DNA from 4 places in the Bradyrhizobium sp. 154 genome. Region 2 is predicted to be linked to each of the others. Evidence: riboswitches for the same ligand, from Rfam matches in the RefSeq annotation. Region 2 holds a riboswitch; each other region holds the start of a gene.
The links. A riboswitch is a leader RNA that binds a small molecule or an ion and turns the genes downstream of it on or off. The one in region 2 is predicted to bind cobalamin.
Positions count from the first base shown of each region.

Region 1: another riboswitch for cobalamin. It lies ahead of IVA92_RS12505 (TonB-dependent receptor); the one in region 2 lies ahead of IVA92_RS22905 (TonB-dependent siderophore receptor).
Region 3: another riboswitch for cobalamin. It lies ahead of IVA92_RS12525 (energy-coupling factor ABC transporter permease); the one in region 2 lies ahead of IVA92_RS22905 (TonB-dependent siderophore receptor).
Region 4: another riboswitch for cobalamin. It lies ahead of metE (5-methyltetrahydropteroyltriglutamate--homocysteine S-methyltransferase); the one in region 2 lies ahead of IVA92_RS22905 (TonB-dependent siderophore receptor).

Region 1 covers NZ_JADPKG010000050.1:77,834-82,859, reverse strand. The annotation lists gene cobT (nicotinate-nucleotide--dimethylbenzimidazole phosphoribosyltransferase) at 1-425, shown strand, start outside; gene IVA92_RS12510 (histidine phosphatase family protein) at 432-1,004, opposite strand; cobalamin riboswitch at 1,077-1,279, shown strand; gene IVA92_RS12505 (TonB-dependent receptor) at 1,396-3,753, shown strand; gene IVA92_RS12500 (PepSY domain-containing protein) at 3,766-5,026, shown strand, end outside.
Region 2 covers NZ_JADPKG010000101.1:36,988-42,013, forward strand. The annotation lists partial or broken gene ihpA (divalent metal ion exporter subunit IhpA) at 1-749, opposite strand, end outside; gene IVA92_RS22895 (hypothetical protein) at 803-1,159, opposite strand; gene IVA92_RS22900 (GDCCVxC domain-containing (seleno)protein) at 1,783-1,992, opposite strand; cobalamin riboswitch at 2,340-2,535, shown strand; gene IVA92_RS22905 (TonB-dependent siderophore receptor) at 2,643-4,919, shown strand; gene IVA92_RS22910 (PepSY domain-containing protein) at 4,922-5,026, shown strand, end outside.
Region 3 covers NZ_JADPKG010000050.1:83,383-88,408, forward strand. The annotation lists gene cobT (nicotinate-nucleotide--dimethylbenzimidazole phosphoribosyltransferase) at 1-105, opposite strand, end outside; gene cobF (precorrin-6A synthase (deacetylating)) at 116-865, opposite strand; gene IVA92_RS12525 (energy-coupling factor ABC transporter permease) at 911-1,588, opposite strand; cobalamin riboswitch at 1,625-1,845, opposite strand; gene cobA (uroporphyrinogen-III C-methyltransferase) at 1,891-2,622, opposite strand; gene IVA92_RS12535 (cobyrinate a,c-diamide synthase) at 2,619-3,929, opposite strand; gene cobM (precorrin-4 C(11)-methyltransferase) at 3,929-4,711, opposite strand; gene IVA92_RS12545 (cobalamin biosynthesis protein) at 4,708-5,026, opposite strand, start outside.
Region 4 covers NZ_JADPKG010000034.1:84-5,109, forward strand. The annotation lists gene IVA92_RS07770 (4Fe-4S binding protein) at 407-610, shown strand; gene IVA92_RS07775 (hypothetical protein) at 674-919, shown strand; gene IVA92_RS07780 (aminotransferase class V-fold PLP-dependent enzyme) at 1,004-1,390, shown strand; cobalamin riboswitch at 1,567-1,766, shown strand; gene metE (5-methyltetrahydropteroyltriglutamate--homocysteine S-methyltransferase) at 1,866-4,181, shown strand.

The DNA of each region.
Region 1 (5,026 bases), on a different contig from region 2:
CGCACAAGGCGCGGGTGATCGATGCCGCGATTGCGCGCCACGGTATTGCGGGGGCTTCGCCCGAACACATCTTGTGTGCCGTCGGCGGTCTCGAGATCGCGGCGATCTGCGGCGCTATCATCGCGGCGGCGCAACGCCGCCTTCCCGTATTGATCGACGGATTCATCGTGTCGGTCGCGGCGCTGGTGGCGGTGCAGATCAACCCATCGTGCCGGCCGTTCCTGCTGCCGTCGCATCAATCGGCGGAGCAGGGGCATCGGCTGGTGCTGCGTGCGCTGAACGTGCAGCCGCTGATCAGCCTCGATCTCCGGCTCGGTGAGGGCTCCGGCGCTGCGATCGCGTTGCCGCTGGTGCGGTCGGCTTGCGCGCTCCACAACGGGATGGCGACTTTTGCGCAAGCCAATGTGCCGGATCGCCCGGCCTGATCGGGCTCAGGCCATCCGCTGATTGACGGAGACGACGCGCCACCCAGTGGCGAGCCGGTCGATCCGGGTGAGCGACAGCGGATCGATCACGAAGCGCAAGGCGGCGTGCGGCGTCAGATCCAGCGCGATGCACAGCGCGGCGCGGATCGTGCCGGAATGCACGACGAGCGTTGCGGAGCCCGCGCCGATCCGCGAGAGCCCAAGCCGGACGCGCGCGACCTGATCCGCAAAGCTCTCGCCGCCCGGCGGACGTCCGCGCGCCGGATCGCTCCAGAATTGCGCATAGGCCTCGTCCCCGGCCGCGCCGATCTCGTCATGCCGACGGCCGGTCCATGCGCCGAAATCCTGTTCCCCGAATTCGGGGATCAGCTCGGGCGCGAGTCCCAGCGCATGCGCGGTCTCGATCGTGCGCCGCGCTGGGCTCGCATGGCTCGCCGCGCCTCTCGGCAGAGACTGCCGCAGTGCCTCTAGCTGCGCGCGATCGCGAAGATCGGCCGGGGCATCGGCGGCATGGATCGTCCCTGTGACGCCATCGACCGGCGCATGCCGTATCAGCCAGAGGAAGGTCTCGCCTTCCATGCTCGTCTCCAAGGAAGTTGGTTGCTGTGGCAATAACGCCGCAGCTTGCACATTGACTCCGTCTTGATCGTAATCCTAGATGCTGGCGACGGTTTCCCCGAGAGGGGATGAAAAGGGAATGCGGTGCGGGGAATTCGTCCCCAATGCCGCGGCTGCCCCCGCAACTGTAAGCGGTGAATCCTTCGTCAGAAGCCACTGGGTCCTCGGTCCCGGGAAGGCGACGAAGCGGTCACGACCCGCGAGCCAGGAGACCTGCCGTCAGCCGTGGTCACACGCGAAGATGTCGGTCGGGGAGTACAGACATTCGGCTTCATCGAAGGGCTGACAGGCCAAAGGTGAGACCTCGTTCGCTGTGACGTGCCACTGACGTCATACCGAGGTTTCGAAAACCGTGTCTTGTCTCCTTTTTGTACGACCGCACCGCTTCCTGCTTGCCTCCGCGGCGCTTACGTCACTGGCCGCCGTCGATGTATCTGCCGCCCGGGCGCAGCAGGTCCGCGAGTCGCTGCCGCCGGTCGAGGTGTCGCCCGCCCAATCCCGCAAGCAGGCCAAGCCGGCGGGCCGGGAGGCGCAGGGCACACGCCGTGCAACGGCGCGCAGGCCAGCGACTGCATCCGCAGCGCCCAAGCCTGTCGTGCCGGCCGCCGCGGCACCAACGCCGCTCAACAGCAATGCTGTGGCTGAAAGCGCCTCGCGGCTCGGCCTCACCGTGCGTGAAACGCCGGCGACCGCCGAAGTCATCTCGGCCGAGACGATGCGCGAGCAGAGCTATCGCACTGTCTCCGAAGTGGCGCAGGGCGCGGTCGGCGTCACCTCCGGCGACAATCCGGCTGAACCTTCAGCCTTCTCCATGCGCGGCTTCACCAACAGCCAGATCAACACGCTCTACAACGGCATCAAGATCGGTCCGCAGAACATGACCTCGCGGATCGTAGACACCGCCAATCTGGAGGCCGTTGAATTCCTGAAAGGTCCGGCCTCGCTGATTTCAGGCGAGGGCGCTGCCGGCGGCGCCATCAACTTCGTCACCAAGCAGCCGCATACAGGACCGGTCCGGAACGAGGCTGATTTCTCTTGGGATTCCCTGAACTCGTTCCGCGTCCACTATGGCTCGGGTGGCAGCACCAACGTGCAGGGCCTGGACTATCGCGTCGACATCAGCCGTTCCACCCTCAACGGCTTTGCCGACGACACCAACGTCAAGACGTTCGGCACGTCCGGCCAGCTCAATTACCGCATCTCGGACAGTCTCAAGATCTGGGGCGCAATCGAATACAGGGAGGACCGCTCCAAAGCCTATTGGGGCGCGCCGCTGGTGCCGATCGCCTTCAGCGGCTCGCACGCGACGACGGGGATCGTCTCCGGCAATTACGTCTCCAACTACAACGGAAGCAATCTCGGCGCCGTCACCATTGACGACCGCACCTTCAACACCAATTACAACGTCCTCGACAATCGCAACGCCGCCCAGGAGGTGTGGCTGCGCGGTGGCTTCGAGCTGAAGCTCGCGCCGGACCTGACGCTGAAGAGCCAGGCATATGGCTACGGTGCAGAACGGACCTGGTTCAACAACGAGATCGAGGCGTTCAATTCCACGACGAACATGGTCGATCGTGAACGCTTCTATGTCGCGCACAGCCAGCGGCTGGTGGGCAACATCACCGACCTGATCTGGGACACGAACATTGCAGGCTTCGACAACCGGCTGGTCACGACGTTGTCGTCAAGCTATCTCGACTTCGTCAGGCCGGGTGCGGCAAACTTCCCAGGCGATTCCGTTTCGCTGGTCAATCCCGACCGCGGCTTTTACGGCCCGCTCACGATCCAGCAGCAAACCGCGCGCATCGACAATGAGGCGCTGTCGTTCGAGGACCGGCTGAAGCTGACACGTACCTTCGCACTGGTCGGCGGCCTGCGCGTCGAGCATATCGGGCTCGACCGCAACTCGACCGATAAGAACGGCCTGGAGAAGGCTGGCTTTCCGTTCACGAAAGACTGGGCGCCGGTCACCGGTCGCATCGGCTACACCTGGGAGGCCGTGCCCGGCCTGACCTTCTTCAGCCAGTACGCCACCGGCGCTGATATCTCCGCCAACAACATCTTTCTGCTCGGGCCGACCCAGCCGCTCGAACTGACGACCGCGCGCACTTATGAGACCGGCGTCAAGCATCTGTTCTGGGACAACAGGGCGGAGTGGTCTTTTTCCGCCTACGACATTGTGCGCAAGAACGTCTACGCCGCGGCCGGCGGCATGCAGTTGAATATCGCCGGACGGCAGGAGTCGAAGGGCGTGGAACTCGCGGCGTCCGTGCGCCCGATCGAGCCCCTGCGTCTCTGGGGCAACATCGCCTTTGTCGATGCGCGCTATGCCGACTACAATTTTGCCGGCGGCTCATTCTCCGGCAACACGCCGCCGAACGTGCCGCGCATCGTGGCCAACGCCGGCGCTTCGTATCGCTTCTTCACGCCCTGGCCGGTGGAGCTCGGCATCACCGGCCGTCACGTCGGCGACCGTTACAACACCGATGCCAACGTGGTGACGATGAAGGCCTACACTGTGGCCGACGTCTATGCCTTCGTCGACATTCCCAAGACGGTGTTCAATGCGGTCGACCAGGCTCGCCTGACCTTCCGTGTGCGCAATATAACCGACAAGCGGTATGCGATCTGGGGCGATCCGTTCTACCCCGACCAAATCCTGCTCGGCGCGCCGCGGACCTACGAAATCTCCGCGGCGTTCAAATGGTGAGGTGTTAGACGGATGATGAGTGCGATCGTCCTGCTGCACCGCTGGCTCGGGATCGCCTTCTGCCTGCTGTTCGCGATGTGGTTCGCGACCGGGATCGTGATGCACTTCGTTCCGTTCCCGTCGTTGACGGAGGCGGAGCGATTTGCCGGACTCGTGCCGCTGGATCGCGAAGAGACGAGAATACCGGTTGCCGGCGCCGCTGCCGCGAGCGGGATCGCGGATGCCACGCGCGTTCGGCTGATCCAGCGAAGCGACGGCGCGGTTTACATCGTCTCGGGTCCATCGCGTCAGCGCGCAATCCGCGCGGCCGACGGGAACGACGCGTCGGTGAAATCCGCCGATCTCGCACTGGCTATTGCGCAGGCTCATGCGCGCCCGCGCGAGATCGATGCCTCGCATGCGAGGATTGTCGGCCGTGCGGATGTCGATCAGTGGAGCGTACCGAACGGATTCGATCGCCATCGACCCTTGTTGCGCGTGGCCCTCGGCGATGCCGCCGGGACGGAAGTCTACGTCTCGTCGCTCACCGGTGAGATCGTCCTGGATACGACGCGGCGCGAGCGAGGCTGGAATCTTGTCGGCAGTGTGCTGCACTGGATCTATCCGACCGTTCTGAGAAGCGACTGGGCGCTATGGGATCGGCTGGTGTGGTCGCTATCGCTGCTGGCTCTGATCGCGGCTGTACTTGGTACGGTGCTCGGGATTGTGCGGATCAGGATTGGCAAGAGGCAGATCTCGTCGCCTTACCGTGGCTGGCACGCCTTGCATCACTTGATCGGCTTGGCAGCGACAGTCTTCGTGCTGACCTGGATCTTCAGCGGCTGGCTCTCGATGGATCACGGCCGACTGTTCTCGCGCGGGCAGTTGACCACCACTGAGGCCGGCCTGGTGAACGCAGCGCCGGATTGGCGGGATGCTTCATCGCTCGATCGGTGGCCAATATCTGCCTTGGCTCGCGAGGTCGAATGGTTCGCCTTCAACGGCAATGTCTATCGGCGCGATCGGGTGGCGCTCGGCCGTCAGACGTTGATCAGGACAGGGGATGCGCCGCGCGATGGACCGCGGGGATTCCTTGACGTGCACGAGATTCAGGGGCTGACCGGGCGCTTTGCAGACGGCTGCGCTCCACCATCCGTCCTTCCTGACAACGACGGCTACCCCGCCCGATCCATGATGCCGGGTGCACCGGTCTACCGCTCGTTGTGCGGCGAGAACTGGTTCGACGTCGATGGCGCCGACGGCGCCGTGCTGCAAAGATTGGATCCGTCGCGGC
Region 2 (5,026 bases):
CTGCATTCCACCTCACCAATTGCGGGTTCGCGTCGATGGCCGCGATCACTGCCTGGAACGACGGCGCCCGAGCGGTAGCATCCAGACGTCCGGAGACGCTGGCGAACTTCGGTGAGGTCTCCCCTATGACCACCCTAACTCGCGACGGGCGCTGGACAGGCTGGCTTTGGTGCGCTCGCGATCGGCCTTCACCAGGGCGGCGGCGACTTCGTCTCGGCAGGCGACGACGCGCCGGCGTCCACCCTGCGCTGGAGCAAGGGCGTCAGACGCTCGAGCGCGGCGACCTGCTCGTCCAGGATCTGGATGCGCCGCTGCAGCCCGAGCACGTTCAGGAACGCGATCGCCGTCTCGGCAAGGATCTGCAGGCGCACCGCCTTGCGTTCGATCGTGGCTCCTTCCACACCTGCCTGCCCGGCGGCGATGCGGGCCTCGCGCTTCCCGAAGAGCTCGAAGAGCTGGCTGATCTGCAGCGTCGTCTCGGCCGACTTGGTGCCGCGGTAGATACCGGATCCGAAAGAATTGTCCTGTTCGTAGGACAGTTCCGGATTGAGCAGTGCCCCCGCCTGGATGCGCTGGCCGGCGGCGATCCCGACGTCGCGCTCGGCGGCCGTCAGACGCGGACTGGTCGCGAGCGCGCGCTGCAGCGCCGCTCCAAGGTTGAGGGTCTGCGAATGCGACACCGCGCCCAACCAGGGACTGACCAGCAACGCCGTCGCGCACGCGAAACGCGTGACGCACTTTGGAAACATGGTGAAAACCTGACGAAAGACGGATCTAGGGCGCGATGCGCCCAGCGGTCATTTCAGGTCAGGAATTTCGGGGGCGGTGGGTCGATTCCGGGCGGCAGACCGCGCCGAACGACCTGCAGCGTGGGTACCATCTCTATCGGGCGCATCACGGCTACCGCTGCAATCACTGGGGCCGGAACGGAGACGGAGAAGCAGCCGTGACAGTGATGGTCGGCCAAAACGCCCTTGTCGGAATGGCCGATGCCCTTGTCGGCGAAGGAGACGACAACATTGGGCGACGAATTTGTGACATCCAGATCGCACACGCCGTGAAGCACGCCGGCGATCAGGTAGGTCGCGATCACAAATATGGTCATCGCACCGCGCAGCGAGCGCGGCAGGATACGGCCAAATCTGAAGGAAAGGGTCACTCGGGGTTCCGATCGATCGGGCGATGACCAGTACCATGCACTAGGCCGGGGTGTCGATCCGCAACAGTGTTAACATCCTTATGATCCGGGAACCGGGGGCTCAAGTCACGGGAGGGAACGCTTGACGGAATAGGCGGCAGCTCTGAGCTCCAGCTGCCTCGCGCACGGCAAGGGTGCCAAATAGTCCGAGAGGCTCGCGCGAAGTGTGGATCGATGCTGCATGCTCCCTCCTGTCGTGTATCGTGTCTGCTTGATGAAGTCGGCGATGCGGTCGGCCACGTCTTCCGCGGAAGAAATGATGTTGACCCGGCCGCCGCTCGAATCGACGGCGGTCCACTCAGGTCGATCCAGCGCCCGATCGTTCTACGTCGACAATGGAAAGCAGTTGCCGCTTTGGAAGGACTTGCCTCATTTCACGTACTGGCTGATCCCGATAGCTGTCGGGGTACCGTTCATCGTTCGTTCACTTCTATGGGCCCCGTTAGCGCGAGCTCGCGGCGGAATTCCCACGTGATTAGGGCAAGAGCGACGGCGCAGCAATTGAGGTCCGGACCCCAACGCCGATCGCGTTATTCTCGCGCGAAAGCCCGTGCACTCATCGGCACACGCAGGAAATCGGCAAACTACCCGCAGCAAGCTCCCTTGCCATTCTCTTGGATCGGTGGGCAAGGCACGGTGCCATAGGAGCAGAACACGCAGCAATTGCCCGATTTAGGCTTCAGCCGGGTGCCGCATCCGCGGCAATCGTAAAAGAATTGGCAAGCGTCGGTCGGCATCGTCTCAATGGATCGATGGCCGCATGACGGGCAAATGAGAGTGGATTCGACGTGCATGCCCTCTAACGTAGCATCGCGCGAGCCAGTTTCCAACGATCATCGCCTGGTTGATCCCGGAGGGCACCTTAACGGCAACGATACGAAGGATACGTGCGGAGCTTTGAACGGCATTGGAGTTGTCACCGACGTCGAACGTAGTGTGCGTCGTGATCGCGACCTCGTCGGCCTGTGCGCAAGCAGTAGACCTCACCACGCTCACCGCTGCAACCAATTCATAAGGGATCGATGCGTGATCTGACATGCCATCTCCCGCGGTGTCGAATCCTCGACTTGGCCTGATGATCGGCGCCACGCGCTGACTTCTGCCGCAGCGAAACATCCAATTGACAGCCGTTTGCAAATAAAACTAGGGTGACAACGACGGTTCTCCTTCGGGAGATCAATAGGGAATACGGTGCGGGGATCCCCCAACGCCGTGGCTGCCCCCGCAACTGTAAGCGGTGAGCCTTCGCCAAACGCCACTGGGCCTGCGGACCTGGGAAGGCGGCGAGAGGTAACGACCCGCGAGCCAGGAGACCTGCCGTCGGTCGTGGTCACACGCGAGCACATTGGGCGGGGTGTCCTGGTGGGTGTTGGGGCTGCCTTCTTCTTGAGGCAGCGGCCAAGCTGCGTTCGCGGTGACGTGCCACGTTATCGCGAGTCTGTTGATGACCTCCCGTACAATCTTCGCGCCGCGGTATCGCCGCGCGATTCTGCGCTCAGCTGCATTCTCCTGCCTGGTTTTGTCGACCGACGGCTGGGCACAGTCCGAAAGGACGGTCCAGACGCTCGACCCCGTTGTGGTGCAGTCGCCGGCAACGTCGCCGAGGGCCCAAAGCACCCGACGCAGTTCTGCGACCGCCAGCGCCGCGCGTTTGCGCCAGCAGCGCAACATAGCTGTCAATACCGGTACACAGGTTGCCGCGCCGGCTGGTCCTGTCTTCGCCGCACCGACGCTCAACCTCACCGGCGCGAGCACGGCCGGCAGCCGGCTCGGCCTGACGCGACTGCAGACGCCAGCCAGCGTGGAGGTGATCTCCGCTGAAACCATCGCCGAACGCGGCCAGCAGAACATCGTCGACGCGGTGACGCAAAACGCCACCGGCTTCACGGCGAGCCCGGCACCGGGCAATGGCGGCGTCTCGTTCAATACCCGCGGCTTCACGGGCCTTGGCTCCGTCATGACGCTGTATGACGGCACCCAGCTCTATATCGGCGCCGGGACGGTGGCCTTTCCGTTCGACACCTGGTCGACCGAGCGCATCGAGGTGCTGCGCGGCCCTGCGTCGGTGATGTACGGCGCGGGCGCGGTCGGCGGCGCCATCAACGTGGTTTCAAAACTGCCATTGTGGGTCCCTCGCAATCAGGCCGAGATGTCGCTGGACAGCAACATGACCCGGCGAATTGCGGTGGACAGTGGCGGTCCGGTCAGCAAGGACGTCGCCTATCGGATCACCGCCTCCGGCAACATGTCGGATGGCTGGGTCGATCGCGACGACACCTCGAACGTCGCGCTTCATGCCGTGATCCAGATCAAGCAGAACGACGACGTCACCTGGACACTGTCCACGGACTACGGTGACCGCAACCCGTCGCGCTACTTCGGCACGCCGCTGATCAACGGCAGGCTCGATGAATCTCTCCGCTTCAAGAATTACAACGTCAGCGACAGCCACATCCGCTACCAGGATAGCTGGAACCAGGTGAAAACTGAATGGCAGGTGGCCGATGGAATTTCGGTTCAGAACACGCTTTACTATCTGAACTCCAAGGGACATTGGAAGGACGTCGAAAGCTACGCCTATAACCCCGCCACCGGCCTGATCAACCGCAGCAGCTATATCGAGATTTTTCACGATCAGCAGCAGGTCGGCAATCGCATGGATGCGAAATTCCGCGGACATGTCCTTGGCATGGCCAATGAGTTCGTCGCAGGTTTCGACGTCAACAGCATCAATTTTACCCACACCAACAATTCACCTTACGGCGGCTCGTCGTCCGTCAACCCATTCAGTTTCGCTCCAGGCGTATTCAACAGCCCGAACCCCACAGTTCCCGGCTATGGCAGCGTAACCAACCAGTACGCGCTGTTTGCCGAGAACAGGCTGTCGGTCACCGAGCAACTGTCCTTGATTGCCGGCATACGTCAGGATGAACCGACAATCGCGCGCACCGACTATGTCTCGCCCGCCAACAGCTTCGAGAAATCGTTCTCTTCGACGACCTGGCGCGCCGGCGCCGTCTATGCACCGGTCAAGGATCTCGCTTTCTATGCCCAATATGCCACCGCGGCCGACCCGGTCGGAGGGCTCGTCTCACTGTCCTCCGCAAACAAGAACTTCGACCTGGCGACCGGCAAGCAGGTCGAAATCGGTGTCAAGCAATCGTTCTGGGGCGGCCGCGGCGAATGGACCCTGGCCGGCTATGAGATCGTGAAGAACAACCTGCTGGCACGCGATCCCAACATTCCGTCGCTGACCGTCCAGGTCGGCCAGCAGTCATCGCGCGGCGTCGAAGCGTCAGTCGGTTTCCTGCTCGATCATTGCTTGCGCATAGATGCCAATACCGCCTTCCTGCGCGCGAAATACGATGACTTCGTGCAGGCGGTGGGCGGCGGAAGCGTGAACTATGCCGGCAACGTACCGGTCAATGTGCCGCAGAACGTCTCCAATATCTGGGCGACCTGGGCCTTCGCACCGAACTGGTCGGCCAACGCAGGCGTGCAGATCGTCGGCAAGACCTATGCCGACAACGCCAACACGGTGACGCGCCCGGCCTACAACATTGTCAATGCCGGCGTGCAGTGGAAGCCCGACCTCAACACCACCGTGTCGTTCCGCATCTACAATCTCTTCGACGAGATCTACACGACGTCGGGCGGCACTACTCAGTGGCTGCTCGGCATGCCACGCACGGCGCAGCTCGCGGTCAACGTGAAGTTCTGAGCGTGTCACGGACCCTCAAACGCACACTCCGGCGGTGGCTGTACATCGGCCACCGCTGGGTCGGTATCGTCACCTGCCTGTTCTTCGCCATGTGGTTCATCTCCGGC
Region 3 (5,026 bases), on a different contig from region 2:
GAGCGCGCCGGTCGGTTTTGTCAACTGCGTCTGCCGCGCGATCGCTGCCTCGCGGTGCATCGCGGAGATTTCGGGACACTCTTGGTAGACCCATTCGGGGAGCATGCAGCCTCGCTTAACGCGTGCGCTTGAGAATGTAGCTGTCCATGATCCAGCCATGCCGCTCGCGCGCTTCCTGCCGAAGTGCGACGATGCGCGGGCCGACTTCGGCCAACGCGCCGGACATGACGATCTGGTTGGGCATGCCGAGATAGGCACCCCACCAGATCTGCAGACTTTCCGGAGCGAGCGACTCGAACGCCGTGCCGCCGTCGAGCATCACCGCGATGGTATCGACTCCTTGTGGCCAGCCGCCTTCGCGCAAGCGCCGCCCCGTCGTGACCAGGAATGGCTCACCGATGTCGTTGAGCGGCAGCGCATGCGCGGCGCACAGCGCCTGGATCGAAGTAATGCCGGGCACGACCTCGATCGTCGGTAACGGATCGAGCCGCCGCGCAATGCGGAGCGAGGAATCGTACAGCGAAGGATCGCCCCAGATCAGCAGCGCGACCTTGCCCTCGCCGTCGAGATGATTTGCGATGGTTTGCGACCAGGTTGCCGCCACCGCATCGTGCCAATCGTCCACGCCCTTTTGGTAGTCCGCCTCAGTCGTGTCCCGCACTGGCAAGTCGAACTCGGCGATGCGCGTGCTCGCGCTGGTGAGCACGTCCGCGCAGATCGTCCGCCTGAGATCCGCCAGATCGGATTTCGCCGGCCCCTTGCGCGGGATCAGGACGATGTCGGCAGCGTTGATGGCACGGGCCGCGGCGCGCGTGAGCTGCCCGGGATCGCCGCAACCGATGCCTATCAGGGAAAGCGTGAGCATCGCGAGCGCGAAGGGCGGCCGCACCGGCCGCCCTTCGCTTGTCTCTCAAGCGCCGTTATGCAGGCGCGGCGTGACGAGGCCGGGCGCAGTGACACCGCGCAGCGACTTCGCCAGCGCCAGCACCGCGAGATCGGCGAGCGGTTCGATCACGATGACCAGCGCATAGGATGCCGCAAACGCCGCGATGTTGGCGAGGTTGGTCGCGCCGAAGCCGGAGCCATAGAGCGCCCAGAACGCCACCCAGGCGACGATGCCGGACTGATAGGCGGTCGAGAGCGCCAGCGCCTGACGGTATTGCAGATCGACGTAAGCCGTGTTGCGCGGAATGATCCGCGTGGCCAACGCCTGAATCGCGAACAGCGGCACCAGGAGCGTGGTGATGTTCATGCCGTATTGCGGCAGGTCGGTCGGCACGAAGAAGACGCCCTGGAGCAGCAGGCCGAACGCAAGGCCGAAGGCGGCGGGCGCAGCACCGAACAGCAGGAACAGCGTCGAGCCGAGGATGAAGTGCACCTCGGAGACGCCGACGGGGAAGTGCGGCAGCACCTGGAAGAAGCTGAAGACGAGGCCGGTGGTGGCGAGCGTGCGCGTCGCGAACGAGCCGATGCCCTGCTCGCGCACGGTGTCGACCGCGAGCTTCAAGGCAACGCCGCCTGCGGCGATGCCGGTTGCGTAACTCAACACGAGCTTGGCGCCCGTCACGATTCCGGGTTCGATATGCATGGCTCAGATCCTTCCTGCCGTCACACCCGACGGCCTTGGCCTCAAAACGTGCAGGGCCGGTCTCCTGGCTCGCGGTTCACTGGGGTTCTCCGGCCTTCCCGAGCCTTGCGGCCCAGTGGCTGATCGGAGCCCCTCACCGCTTACAGTCGCGGGGGCGGCTGGGGATTTGGGCGCCGCAACTGGGTCCGCCCGCCCCCATTCCCGATTATGCTCCGGCGCTTTGCGCCGCGTCGAGCACCATGCCTCTCCTGTGTGCCCCTTTCGCGAGCCGGGCGTCAAGGGGCGAACGGCGGCCGCGGCCATCATGACAGATCGTCTCCTGCCAGCGCCCCGAACAGGATGACGGCGGCGGTGGAAGCGGCGCCGCCGCGCGCAAGCTGCTCGGCAAGCTCGACAATGGTGGTGCGGACCAGCCGCTCGTCGGAACGGCCAAGAGATTCCGCAAACAGCGCCGGCGTATTTGCGGCCAGGCCATGCTCGATCAATTTTGCGGCAAGGGCCGGAAAGGTGCGCCGGCCCATATAAACCACGGTGGTTGCCTCCGGATCTGCCAGCGCCACCCAATTCAGGTTTTGCGGCAGTTCGCCGGTGACGTCAGCCCCGGTCACGAACTGCACCCGCCGCGAGGTGTGGCGCCGGGTCAGGGGGATGCCGGCTTGCGCGGCGGCGACGCAGGCGGATGTGACGCCGGGAATGATCTCGTAGCCGATGCCGGCCTCGCGCAGCGTCTCGAGCTCCTCCTCGAGCCGGCCGAAAATGCCGGCGTCGCCAGACTTCAGCCGCACCACGCGCGCGCCAGTTGCGGCGTAGTCAACCAAAAGGCGGTTGACGTGGTGCTGCTTGGTGGAGGGCCGCCCTGCCCGTTTGCCCACCGCGACGAGATTGGCGCCGGGACGGGCGAGATCGAGGATCGCGCCGGAGGCAAGATCATCATAGAGCACGACGTCGGCCTCGCGCAGCCGTGCAGTCCCCTTCACCGTGAGGAGTTCTGGGTCGCCGGGGCCGGCGGAGACGAAACTGACAAAACCGCTCACCGGTCCTCCGCAATCAGATGGAAGAACGTGCCGGTGGCTTGGCCCCGCCGCGAGCCGGTCTCGGCAATGACCGCGCCGGTTGCATCGTGGACCACGGCCAGCGGCGTGTCGGGCTGGGCGATGATCGTCGAATAATGGAACTCGTGGCCGCGCAGGCGTGCGCCTGCCCGGTGCCCCGGCATCGGCGTGTCCAGTTCGGCGAGACGATAGCCCAGATGCATGCGGCGCTTGGCAAAGCTGGTCTCCAGGCCGAGCAGCCCCGCCATCTCATGGCGCACGCCATCGGCATCGGTCAAAGCAGTTCCTAGCACCATATAGCCTCCGCATTCGCCGTGGACCGGCCGTGTCTCGGCGAAGGACCGCACGCCGCTGCGAAAGCGTGCGTTGGCCGCGATCTTGCCGGCATGAAGCTCGGGATAGCCGCCGGGCAGCCAGCAGACATCGGCGCTCGCGTCGGGCGATTCGTCGGCCAGCGGCGAGAACGGCACGATCTCGGCGCCGGCCGCGCGCCAGGCCTCCAGCATGTGCGGATAGACGAAGGAGAACGCCGCATCGCGGGCGAGCGCAATGCGCTGCCCGGGCGGCGTGACGTTCAAATCATTGCTCGCTGCCTGCGGCGACCAATTGGCGGCCGCCCGCAGCACCGCATCGAGATCGACATGCTCGGCAACGAAGCGCGCGGCCTCGTCGATCAGCTTGCCGATCCCGGTCTGCTCCTCGGCCTGCACCAGGCCGAGATGCCGCTTTGGCAGGCTAATCTCGGCATGGCGTGGCAATACGCCGAACACGGCGATGCCGGCGTCTCTCAGCGCGCGACGCACGAGATCTTCGTGGCGTGGGCTGGCGACACGATTGAGCACGACGCCGGCAAGGCGCACGCCAGGGCGGTAGTCGCGAAGGCCCGCGGCAATCGCTGCCGCGGTCTGCGCTTGGCCAGAGGGATCGATCACCAGCAGCACGGGCCAGCCCAGCATCTCGGCGATGTCTGCGGTGGCGCCGGTGCCGGAGACGCCGCGCGCGGCGACGCCGTCGAACAGGCCCATCGAGCCCTCCGCGAGCACGACGTCGGCATCCGCGCCGCGGCTGACGAGATGCGCGATCGCCCCGCGATCCATTGCCCAGCTATCGATATTGACGGAGGCCCGTCCCGTCGCCGCAGCGTGAAAGGCGGGATCGATATAGTCGGGCCCGCTCTTGAAGCACTGCACGTTCAAGCCGCGATTGCGCCAAGCGCGGGCGAGCGCCAGCGTCAGCGTGGTCTTGCCGACGCCTGAGGCCGGTGCGGAGATGACGAGACCTGCCGCCATCAGGGCGCCTCCGGGAAGCGGGGCTCGGCGCCAACCGGCCGATAGCGGCGATCATAGTCGGCGGCATAGAGGCGGCTCTCGTCAAAATCCGTGGCATTCAGCGTCCTGCCGACCAGGACCAGCCCGGTGCGCTCCATCTCGCTGCCTACAGCCGCATCGAGCGTTGCCAGTGTGGCGCGCACGATGCGCTGGTCCGGCCAGCTCGCGCGCCAGACGATCGCGACCGGGCAGTCTGCGCCGTAATGCGGCGTCAGCTCGGCGATGAGCTTGTCGAGCAGGTGGATCGACAGGTGGATCGCGAGCACCGCGCCGGTCGCGGCGAATGCGGCAAGCTTCTCGCCCTCGGGCATGGCGCTGGCCCGGCCCGGCGTGCGCGTCAGCACCACGGTCTGGGCAAGGCCCGGTAGCGTCAGCTCGGCCTCCAGCGCAGCGGCAGCAGCCGAGAAGGACGGCACGCCCGGCGTGACCGAATAGGGGATGCCGAGCGCGCGCAGGCGGCGGAGCTGCTCGCCCATCGCCGACCAGATCGAGAGATCGCCGGAATGCAGACGGGCGACGTCTTTGCCGCCCGCATGCGCGGCGGCGATCTCGGCGATGATCTCGTCGAGCGACAGCGGCGCGGTGTTGACGATCCGCGCGCCCGGCGGGCAATGCGCCAGCACACCCTCCGGCACAAGCGAGCCGGCATAGAGACACAGCGGAGAGGCGGCGATCAGGTCGCGGCCGCGCAACGTCAGCAAATCGGGCGCGCCCGGGCCGGCCCCGATGAAATGCACGGTCATAAGCCGTCTCCTTCCGCAATCGCGGCGGTCGCGGTGCGATCCTGCGAGACAACGCGTGTCGCAATCAGCCGCGCGCGAGGGCCGGCCACTGCGAGCGCCGCGGCTTCGGCAACCGATCCCGTGCCGAACTTTTCCGCGATGAACTCCGATTGCGTCGGCGTGTCGATGCCCGCGAGCATGTGCACCGGAACCGCCTTGATCGGCACGCCGCATTCACGCGCGAGCTGCTTCAGCGCTTCGGCCTCGGCCTTGTCGCTGACGGTCGCCACTGCCGCAAGGCCTTCGGGACCGCCGGCCGCCAGCAGCGCCTCGCGC
Region 4 (5,026 bases), on a different contig from region 2:
TCTTCACGGACGACTAACGTTGCAGCCGTGAGCGAGGCTTGCACAAAACCTCCAGTCAGGGTGTGTGACCGGAGGTTTGCCGAGATCCGGCGTAGACGTGCGTCGGCTCGCGGCTTTTAGTCGCGCCGCCGGTTTCGGAATCGTCGAGCGTCGCTTGGCCCCGCGCTGCCATGCCAGACAAACGACGGAAGCTCCCAGCGGTCGAGTCGCGACTGGCTCTCGGAGTAGGGCCTGAGGGCTCGCATAGCTTGAAATTGAAGTGGCCCGTTGCTGTCGCAGATGTAGCATGGTCTCAGACCCGGGACAGCACCTTTGGGCAAATTGCCCATCATTGAGCGCGTCCGTCCTTGGCACGGCATTTGAAAGGGATCGCCAATGGCATCGCTCGCCTAAGGAGTCGGAAGGCATGGCTTACAAGATCGTCGCTTCGCAATGCACCGTTTGTGGGGCATGTGAGTTCGAGTGTCCCAACGCGGCGATCAGCCTCAAGCGCGACATTTACGTTATCGATGTCAAAAAGTGTACGGAGTGCGAGGGCCATTCCGACAGGCCGCAATGTGCGGTGGTCTGTCCGGTGCCTGACACCTGTGTCCCGTCGAAGACAGCATAAGCAGCCCGCGTCCAGAAGGCTTCACCGCTCGATTTCGCGAACGAAGTAGTAGATGTCGCGCTTGTGGAGGCCGCCGACCGCGTGGGGCGGATCGAGGTCGATCAACATCGTTATGACCTTAAGGCGCCGATCGATTCCGAGAAGCCCTCGAAGGGCTCTGCAGGATATCTAAAGCTACGTCACTTCGAAGCCGAAGAGACGGTCTCGATGCGCGACGAGATCGGTCCGGAGATCCTGATGACGTGCGAGAAGCTCGGCATCCGCTTGGCCGTGGTCACCATGCACGCGTGCATGAGCCTAGGCTCATAGCAGGATTCCCGCCGCCCGCGCTCGCCCCGCTCACTCCAGTTTCGCAAGTCAGCGTGCATCCTGACGTCCGGAACTGTTCCGGCGATGTCGCGCAGGCCAACATCCAGGCTGCACTACTCGCCAGCGGCGACGGAAACAACGAAGGCGCGCGCCATAGTCGCTCAGCACGTAAGTGCTTGGCGCACCGAGGAGATCATCTTGACCAACGCCACGGAGGCGATCGAGCTCGCGGCTCGTCGCGGGGTCCGCCGAACACAGGCAGTCCGACCTGATCATCCGTGCGATCCTGGAGCAATCCCGGCCTTGGCAATTCCTAAGGAGCCTCATGGCGCTGTGTTCAAGCGGATGTCGGCCGAGCATGATCGCAACTTCCTCACGGGCGAGTTCGAGAAGCTGCTGACGGAAAAGACCAGGCTTGTCGCGATCACGCAGATGTCGAAGCGCCCAGTGCGTTCGTTCTGCTCGCGTTAGCTCACGACTACGCCAAGAGGGTGTTGAGCGGACGCATTCATAAGCGGAGGCTTCACAGATCCACGCGTTTTTACCAGGCCGGGAGTAAGACCGTTGTGCCCTACCTGGTACAGCTGGCAATCGCTTGGGCAATATCGCGGCAACACTTAGTAGGTTGACGGATCGATCCTCGTGCGTCTAATGCCAGCCGTCGTGGTCTTCGGATTTCGTTTGATCCAGAGCTAAGAGGGAGCCGGTGCAATGCCGGCGCTGCCCCCGCAACTGTAAGCGGCGAGCCGCTGTCCAACGAAGTCACTGAAGCCATGCGGCTTCGGGAAGGCCGGACAGCAGCGACGACCCGCGAGCCAGGAGACCTGCCTCGACAATATATCGTCCACGGGCGGGGTGTCCCGGTGTGCGCCAAGCAGCTGTCGCTCACGCGATATTCGCTGCATGCGTCCGCCATGGCCTTTGTCCCAATTATGGGGTCTGATCTATGTCTATTCTTTCGCTTCCCGTTGCCACATTGGGGACGTCACGCATCGGCCCACGACGCGAACTCAAGTTCGCGCTCGAGAGCTACTGGGCGGGAAACTCCAGCGAAGCCGAGCTCCTCGAGGCGGGGAGTGGACTTCGTGCCGCTAATTGGGCACGGCAGAAATCCTGCGGTGTGACGGTCATTCCTTCGAATGACTTCTCGCTCTACGACCAGGTGCTCGATACCAGCGTAATGGTCGGAGCCATTCGCGACGTCTACGGCTGGACCGAAGGTCCTGTGTCGCTCAAGACCTACTTCGCCATGGCACGTGGCGCTCAGGACGGTGATCACACTCAGCATGGGCCTGGCGTAGCCGCACAGGAAATGACGAAGTGGTTCGATACCAACTACCACTACATGGTGCCGGAATTTCACCAGGATCAGATCTTTAAGTATTCCTCTCGAAAGCCGATCGAGGAATATGAGGAGGCAAAAAGCCTCGGCTACCAAACGCGCCCCGTCCTAGTTGGCCCAGTCACTTTCCTGAAGCTCGGCAAAAGCGGAAATCCCGCATTCAATCCGCTGTCGCTGCTTGATAGGCTCCTCCCAGTTTATGTCGATGTTCTCCGCGAACTAGCCTCGCGCGGTGCTGAATGGGTTCAGCTCGACGAGCCATGCCTGGTGATGGACGTCGACGAAGCGTCGCGGGCGGCTGTCCGCCGGGCCTATGCTCATTTCGCAAAGGTTGTGCCGGCCCTTAAAATCATGCTGGCCACTTATTTCGGCGCTATCGGCGACAATCTTGAAACAGCCCTTGCCTTGCCCGTTGCCGGGCTTCATGTCGATCTGGTTCGGGCACCCGACCAGTTGGACGCAATTGTCGCCACAGCCCACAGAGATCTCGTGGTCTCGCTAGGCGTCGTTGATGGTCGCAACGTCTGGCGCTCCAATCTTGCGGCGCTGCTCGACCAACTTGCCCCTTTTGTCAAAAAGCTGGGCAGGGACCGTGTTCAGATTGCTCCTTCCTGCTCGCTGCTTCATGTTCCGATCGACATTGAGCTAGAGACCGATCTCGATCCCAATCTGAAGACGTGGCTGGCGTTCTCAGTTCAGAAGATCAAGGAACTTTCGATATTGGGCAAAGCGCTGGCCGGCCATGCTGCCGAGGTGGCCGATGAACTTGCGCTTTCCGAGAACGCAGCCGTGACCCGCGAAACATCGCCCGAGATCCACAATGCGAATGTCGCCGGACGAATGGTCGCGATCGACGATAGCATGCGTCGCCGTCGCAGTGCGTTCACCCAGCGTGCCGACGTCCAGCGGGCCGCGTTCGCATTGCCGATGTTTCCAACGACAACCATCGGATCCTTCCCGCAAACGGTCGACGTCCGGAATGCGCGTGCGGCTCATGCGCGGGGAGCGCTGAATGACGCGCAGTACGAGCAGCTTCTGAAAGCGGAGACAGCCCGTACCGTGCAGTGGCAGGAAGATATCGGCCTGGACGTGCTCGTACACGGTGAGTTCGAGCGCAATGACATGGTTCAATACTTTGCCGAGCAGCTGTTGGGATTCGCTTTCACCAAGCACGGCTGGGTTCAGTCTTATGGATCGCGGTACGTTCGTCCGCCTATCCTGTTCGGAGATGTCTCCCGGCTGAAGCCGATGACCGTTGAATGGTGGCGCTTCGCGCAGTCTCTGACCAAGAAACCCGTCAAGGCTATGCTGACCGGACCGGTGACGATCCTGAACTGGTCGTTTGTCCGCGACGACATCTCGCGGAGCGAGACATGCCGTCAGATCGCTCTTGCGATCCGAGATGAGGTGATCGATCTTGAGGCGGCTGGAGCGACCATGATCCAGATCGACGAGGCTGCGTTGCGGGAGGGATTGCCGCTACGCAAATCGCAGTGGAGGAACTATCTCGATTGGGCAGTGGACAGCTTCCGCGTTTGCTCGTCCGCTGTCGCCGACGGAACTCAGATCCATACCCACATGTGCTATTCCGAGTTCAACGAAATCATCGATGCGATCGCAGCAATGGATGCTGACGTCATTTCAATCGAGACGTCCCGTTCTAAGATGGAATTGCTCGAGGCCTTCAAGAGCTACAAATATCCCAATGAGATCGGGCCCGGCGTCTATGACATTCATTCACCGCGCATTCCCGCAGCGGCGGAAATCAAGCAGCTGATTGTGTTGGCGCGGCAGCGAGTTTCCGATCGGCAGCTCTGGATCAATCCCGACTGCGGACTGAAAACTCGAAGCTGGGAGGAGGTGCGTCCCGCGCTCGTCAATATGGTGGCCGCCGCACGCGAGTTGCGGGCTGAGCCATGATGGTGCGGAGCGTTTCGCCAACGCGTTTGTGAACAAGATGCACGCGCTTTGGGGGCTTACGATGTCCTTGCGAGCTCCCAAAGTTCCCAGCGCCTCGGAATGCCGGCGGGCGCCGGCGGAGGCGGTCGCATACAGCCGGCGACAAGCTCGATTCTCGACCCGACGGCCGACAGCATGCCGGCGACGTCCGATCAGGTCACATATTGCGACGTCATTAACGCTCCACGCGAAGCACAGCCCTACTTTTTCATTTATCCATCGCGTGGATGCGTCCCATCACAACAATCTATTTTACCGTCCTTACGGAACGTCATACGAAATTCGCGTCCTGGCACGCTCTTCGGGAAAGGTAATCGAGCGTTGTTGGTTTTTGGGGGCGTGCCAAATGCTGCTGCGCGACGGCAAACTGCCGCTTGTGTTTCAGGGCACGGCAGCCAAACCGCTTGCGCGAAGGATCCCAGCTCGATCAAGGCACTGACGTCCCAACCGGACAGCGGGCGAGTGGTGGACAAGTCGTGAAGTTTCCGACAGGAGCGGAAGGCAAGCGGCTCCAAATTTCGCGCGGAGTGATATCCGTTTCTCCTTGTTTGACGGCGAATGCCCTCGCCGAAATCGATCGCCGGTAAGTCCTCCCTACCGACGAAAGCTGGTGCGATGCATAAAGCAGCGTCGTTCCTGCGTGACTTTCGCCCGGCCTCCGGAGGAGGCCGGGCTTTTTTGGTGCCCCAGGCATGGCGCGGACCGCGTGACTGGCGCGATTCGACCGGAGTAGTGTCCGGTCCTGACTTGGAGGTCAGAGTCCTTTCCTGGGCACCATACAATTCTGGATATCAAACAAATCCAGA